DNA from 2 places in the Thalassobacillus hwangdonensis genome. Region 1 is predicted to be linked to the other one. Evidence: riboswitches for the same ligand, from Rfam matches in the RefSeq annotation. Region 1 holds a riboswitch; the other holds the start of a gene.
What was found. Region 1 has a riboswitch for FMN ahead of ACFQ2J_RS15220 (ECF transporter S component). Riboswitches for the same ligand answer to the same signal wherever they lie in the genome.
Positions count from the first base shown of each region.

Region 2: it holds a riboswitch for FMN, as region 1 does, so the genes downstream of both, ribD (bifunctional diaminohydroxyphosphoribosylaminopyrimidine deaminase/5-amino-6-(5-phosphoribosylamino)uracil reductase RibD) here and ACFQ2J_RS15220 (ECF transporter S component) in region 1, are expected to answer to the same signal.

Region 1 is NZ_JBHTKL010000005.1:1,146,506-1,149,714, forward strand. It holds gene ACFQ2J_RS15205 (tetratricopeptide repeat protein) at 1-271, shown strand, start outside; gene ACFQ2J_RS15210 (GNAT family N-acetyltransferase) at 231-755, shown strand; gene ACFQ2J_RS15215 (DJ-1/PfpI family protein) at 766-1,299, shown strand; FMN riboswitch at 1,435-1,578, shown strand; gene ACFQ2J_RS15220 (ECF transporter S component) at 1,749-2,327, shown strand; gene ACFQ2J_RS15225 (TraR/DksA C4-type zinc finger protein) at 2,375-2,752, opposite strand; gene ACFQ2J_RS15230 (hotdog fold thioesterase) at 2,773-3,168, opposite strand.
Region 2 is NZ_JBHTKL010000005.1:594,034-597,242, reverse strand. It holds gene ribE (riboflavin synthase) at 1-217, opposite strand, end outside; gene ribD (bifunctional diaminohydroxyphosphoribosylaminopyrimidine deaminase/5-amino-6-(5-phosphoribosylamino)uracil reductase RibD) at 223-1,317, opposite strand; FMN riboswitch at 1,552-1,732, opposite strand; gene ACFQ2J_RS12490 (methyl-accepting chemotaxis protein) at 1,944-3,209, shown strand, end outside.

The DNA.
Region 1 (3,209 bases):
ACAGTTAGGAAGCAGTTACCGTTGTATCGGTATGTATGAGAAGGCGGAGCAGCTATTGGAAGAAGGATTGAAAAAGCACCCGGAAAACGCGGCGATGAAGGCGTTTATGGCAATGACGAAGTACAACTTACATAAAAATAAAGCGTCTCTGCAGTTGTTATTCTCTGTCATATTAAATCAGGATAACACTGACCCGTGGATCCTGAAATACAAGCAGGCGCTGCTTTTCTATGCTGACCGGATCGATGATACATGGCAGACGGAGGAATAATAAACAGAAAGTTGGAGCACAAGTGGAACTGAACTTTACTGAGATACCTGAGGGAGAAAGGCTACCTTATTTGCCTTATTTACTGATGGCAGACGAATCTCCTGAAATCATCAAGCCCTATATTGACCTTGGAGACTTGTTCGCGCTCGGCATTCAAAGAGAAGTGGCTGGAGTTATGCTCTATATACCTGTTGATTCTCACACGATAGAACTTAAGAATATTGCAATCAAGGAAGCATTTCGTGGAAAAGGTATCGGGAAAAAGGCCATTGATTACGCTTGTACGTACTACAACAATGCCGGTTATGAAACGTTGAGGGTAGGTACGGCAAATTCAAGTATTGAAAATCTAGCTTTCTACCAGCGGGCAGGTTTCCGGATGACGGGTGTGATAAAGGACTTTTTCCTTCAGTACCCCGAACCGATTTATGAAAATGGCATTCGTGCACTTGATATGATTCTGTTTGAAAGAAGCCTGGGGTAGGAGGGGTTTTATGTACACAGGAATCATCCTTTATCAACGATTCAGCGAATACGAACTATCTGTATTGCTTTCTGTTCTGAGCCAAGGTAATAAACCTGTAAGATACATCGGCTTGGACAGCACTACTGTGCAGGGGGAAGCTGGATTGACGTGTGTGACACAATCCAAGGTCTCTGACTTACCTATTGATGAACTGGACAGTGTCGTTCTTCCTGGAGTGGAAGATTTCCAGCATCTGGTCGGTCATCAAGGGTTGATCGATTTTTTGAAACATGTCCAAAAAGAAAACATGCCGATCGGGGCAATTTCAAGCGCCCCTTATTTCTTAGCAATGAGTGGACTTTTGGATGGGTATCGTTATACGACAGGACTGACCGAAGAACAGAGAATGTTTCTAGGCACATTCCAGGAGGATAACTATATCGATGCACCAACTGTCCAAGATGGTAATATCGTCACTGCCAAAGGTGCTGCATTCATTGATTTTGCGATTACATATGGAAAACTCCTTCAGTTGGAATTCAATGAAAGCTGGTATCGGTAACCAATTTTCACTTGAGCCATATGATAAGTACATCTATTGAAATGCCTATAAAATGAACAACCATTCATTTTTTCAAGCAAAAGTATTGTAGATTCATAGAGTTAGGTATAAAATAGTGGTACAGCATAATATCGATTCCATCTTCGGGGCAGGGTGAAATTCCCGACCGACGGTGATGGGTGTAATGCCCTTAGTCCGTGACCCGTGAGGCTTTGCCGAGCGGTGGACCTGGTGAAAATCCGGGACCGACAGTTACAGTCTGGATGGGAGAAGATGTCGAGTGAAAAGAAGGTACCTTAACGTACCTCTAGTTTCCTATGACTTCATTTATTAAACTCCCCCGAAGCGTAATAAGCGCATCGGGTTTTTTAATGAAAAAGAATAGACGGAAGCTTTTCGCTCACCTTCATCGGGATGTGAATCGGAGCTGAAGATGAAGGGAGAGATCGATGATGAACCAATCATCAAAGTTATTCAAGTTGATCGTTTTAGCTATTTTCGGAACAATGTCGATGGTACTGATGTTCCTGAACTTCCCACTGCCGTTTCTGCCGCAGTATTTAAAAGTGGATTTTAGTGAAGTGCCGGCATTGATTGCTGCCATCCTGTTCACACCGGCAGCCGGAGTAATCGTAGAGGGATTGAAGAATTTGTTATATCTCATCTACACAGGTGCGGGTGACCCAGTTGGGGTTGTTGCGAATTTTGCAGCAGGAGTCTTATTCGTCGTACCAGTAGCTATGCTCTACCATAAAGTGAAGAGCACGAAAGGATTAGTTTCCGGGCTTGTTACTGGAACGGTTGTCATGGCACTGGGAATGTCAGTGTTGAACTATTTCATCATATTGCCTGCGTATAGCTGGTTCATGGGCTGGGAGACGATGAGCGCCCAGGTGAAATGGGTGACCGTAGTTGCTGCAATCCTGCCTTTCAATGCATTGAAAGGGATCATTGTTGCGCTATTGTTCGTACCATTATTTGCGAAACTCCAGCCATGGATGAGACAGAAACGATTGAACGTAACCTAATAAAAAGCCAATAAAAAAGAGTAAGGAAGTGGCCTGAGCCACATTCCTTACTCTTTTTCCATTTCTTCTTGTTCTTCCACAGTATAGCGGGCTGTAGGCATTGCCTCCAAACGCTCAAGTGGAATTTCTTTTCCTGATTTTTCACTTTTACCATAGGTGCCTTCTTCAATTTTCTTCAATGCATCTTCGATATCCATCATTCGTTCACGTGCCTGTTCATAAAAGGTCTGCTCTTTCGCACGTTCGAATTGATCTGTACCGGAATTAGCGGGGTGATCCTGAACACTGGATAATTCACCAGTTTCATCGTTCTGATAAGTTTCTTTGGCTTCATCATTGTGATAGTCCTCTAGTTCGGCCTCTGTTTCTTTTTTCATGGTTACAAGTTTCTCTTTGAATTGCTGCAATTGTTTATCGGATAACATTGTGAAGTCTCCTCCCTGTTTCAGGAATTATTTACAGGAACTACTCCAATCGTACAACGCGATGTGCAAAGCAATACGTTCTCTTCATCCGTGATTTCGATCGTCCACACCATTGTATTCCTGCCTATGTGTACAGGTAAGGCGGTTGCGGTCACCAAACCGTCTCGCTTACTTTTGATGTGGTTGGCATTGATTTCAAGTCCGAAAGCGCGGTGGGTCTGGAGGTCGATATTCGCTACAGCACCGATGCTCGCTGCTGATTCAGCCAATGCTACATTCGCGCCACCGTGCAGATAGCCAAGTGGCTGGTGGGTCGAAGCATTGACAGGCATCGTCATCACGACTTTATCCTTTTCTAGTGTGACAACTTCCATTCCCAGTGCTTCCATCATCGTGTTGGAAAAAGATAGTTCCATCGTTCATCATCCTTTTGTAAGTATTTCCCCAGATATGTATC
Region 2 (3,209 bases), 550 kb from region 1:
TCAGATTAGTCGCATGATAGGTTTCCGGCATGACATCAAAAAACAGCACCTTCCGGTCGAATTTCGTTATCGTCAAACATACACCGTTGATGGAGATACTGTCTCCAAGATGGGCATCTTCGACGATCATGTCCGCTTCGACAGCCAGTTCCATCGCTTCACTCTTTGCCTTGATCTCTTTGATCTTCCCGATCTCCTCTACGATTCCTGTAAACAATAGAATCAACCTCCCTTACGGATTGCTATGATCTTTATATCTTCACCAAGCATTTCAGTAGAAATAACTTTCAAATTCATTGCATCCTGTAATCGTTGGAACCCTGTTCCCTCAAGTGGCGTCAATGCCTCTTTCCCTCCAATTAATTTTGGAGCAATGTAGGAAATGAGCTGATTCACTTTTCCGGCTCGGACGAAAGCGTCAGCGACGGTGCCTCCTCCTTCTACCAGAAGCGAGGTGATCCTCTTTTGCCCTAACTGCTTAAGCACCTCAGATACCTCGACAGTTGGAGTAGACAACTGAATTACTTCCACGTGGGGAATTTCGTTATACTTCTCCACTCTATCCGGATCAACCTCATTACCTGTAAATAGGATGGTCGGGGCGGCATCATCCTTACACACTTTCGATTGAAGAGGCGTCTTCAAGTTTGTATCCATAATTACTCGGACAGGATTTGCACCTTCACCATCAAGCCTTGTCGTTAGCGAAGGGTCATCGGCTAAAACAGTTCCGATCCCCACAAGAATCGCATCACTGCGATGACGATAGGTGTGTCCATCCTGCCTGGCTTCTTCTCCTGTAATCCATTGGCTTTCACCAGTAGAAGTAGCGATCTTTCCATCGAGACTCATCGCCGTTTTCAAATACACATACGGCTCACCAGATTGGATATAGTGAAAAAAAGCATCATTCAAACGGTCAGACTTCTCTTTCAAAATACCGGTTTCCACTTCCAACCCTGCTTCTCTCAGCATTTCAACCCCTTTACCAGCAACCTTCGGATTAGGGTCCTGAGTAGCGATCACTACCCGTTCAATCCCTGCATCAATGACTGCCTTCGAACATGGCGGGGTTCTTCCATAGTGACTGCACGGCTCAAGGGTAACGTAAATGGTTGCTCCTTTTGCTTTATCACCTGCCATCCGCAAAGCATGGACCTCTGCATGCGGTTCACCTGCCTTTACATGGACTCCTACTCCGACCACCTGCAGGTTGTTGACGACAATCGCAGCCACTGCTGGATTTGGCGAGGTCTGCCCGATTGTCCGTTCGGCCATATCAATCGCCAATTGCATATAATTTTCATCACGATTCATGCCCTCACCTCACAAAAAGCATATTAGAAAATCTTGGCTTGTCGCCAAGAACTTATGGCGAAAGCCTTAGTATTTTCTTATACTTTATCCCTTAGCAAGTTAAACTTTATTAAAGTATAAAAAAACCCTGAAGAAGACATACTTCTCCAGGGCATCGTCATGTTCTTGTTTTTTCGTAAGCTTAAAAAAGGTCATACTTCCAGAAAATCAGACCTTAGTTATAAAAACATGCGCAGTTTCCTTCTCCCATCCAGACTTTCACTGTCGGCTTTGGAGTTGCACCAAATCAGGGGGAGATCCAGATGCAAGCTGCATCCTTTTCAACAAATCTATGCTGAGAACCTCCCCGTCGCGGGCTGAGAGCGAATGGCTCATTACCGCCGGCCGGGATTTCCACCCTGCCCCGAAGGAATTATTCAATTGTCTACCCTCAATATAAAGGAAAAATTCAAGATTCGCAATTTGAAACGCTCGACTCTCAAGTGATTGAATCTATTACCACTATAATATTCATTATTTTATATCTATTCTGAAAAAATATTGTCGATATATAAGATGTGGGTTATTCATCTTAGAATGAGGGTATAAAGAACCAGTAATAAAGTATGAATATGGAGGTTGATTCAATGGAAAAAGTTAACGTTCATCCTGCACCTGCCCCACTGCAGCCAGCAAGGCGACTACGCATGAAAATACCAGGTGGTATAAGCTTACGTACCAAAACAGTTGCAGCAGTAATTTTGAGCTTATTGATCAGTTCACCGATTTCAGCATTCATCAATTCCTATGTGAATGCGCTCATGGATGGAAATGTCAGCAGCATTTACGGGGTGTACATAAACACGGGGGTAACCTTGCTGATTACGACAGTCATAATCAGCTTGTTCATCCATCTACTTGTGATCCGTCCAATTTCAAAAGTGGTGGAAGCCACTTCCCATGCTGCAGACGGGGACCTCACAACCATGATCGAAAAGAACTCGAAAGATGAAATCGGCCAATTATCGGAAGCGTTCAACACAATGATTGTTAAACTGAGAGGATTGATTGAGAGTGCAAATAAGACAGTTTCCCAGGTATCAACCTCCTCTGAAGAACTTAAACTGGGAGCAGAACAGAACAGCAGTGCAATCGAACAGATTTCCACTACTGTCCAGGATGTTGTGGCGGGATCAGATAATCAGGCACAAAGCGCATTGAAGCTGAGGGATTCCGCACTTCACATATCCAAAGAGATGGAGAGCTCCTCCCTGGCGATTCAAGCTGTAGCAGCTTTATCTAATACTTCAAGTAAGAATGCAAGCGAAGGCATTCAAAAAGCAGAAGCAACCATTGAACAGATGAACCTCGTTCAACGCTCGGTCAGCCAGACCTCCAAAGATATCAATGCTTTAGGAGAAAAATCGAATGAGATCGGAAATATCATCGAAGTGATCACACAAATCGCCGACCAGACCAACCTTTTAAGTCTGAATGCTGCAATTGAAGCAGCCCGGGCTGGTGAACACGGGAAAGGCTTCGCAGTAGTAGCAGATGAAATTAGAAAGCTTGCAGAAAAATCTGCACAAGCAGCCGGTACCATCCATGAATTGATTGCTGAAATCCAGACGGATACGACAAAAGCAGTAGCGTCAATGAACGATGGTACTGAAATCGTGAACAAAGGAATCATCATGGTCAACGAGACAGGAACTTCGTTCGACGCTATCGTAAAAGATATTCAGAATGTCACAAAGCAGCTTCACGATGTTTCGAAGACTTCTGAAAGTGTAAATGCGAACTCGAAACAAATGACCGAATTAATTAATGAAATCGCTGCGATTACCGAACAGACATCGGCCAGTACGCAGGAAGTCGCAGCTTCGATTGAACAACAGACCGCGACAATGGAG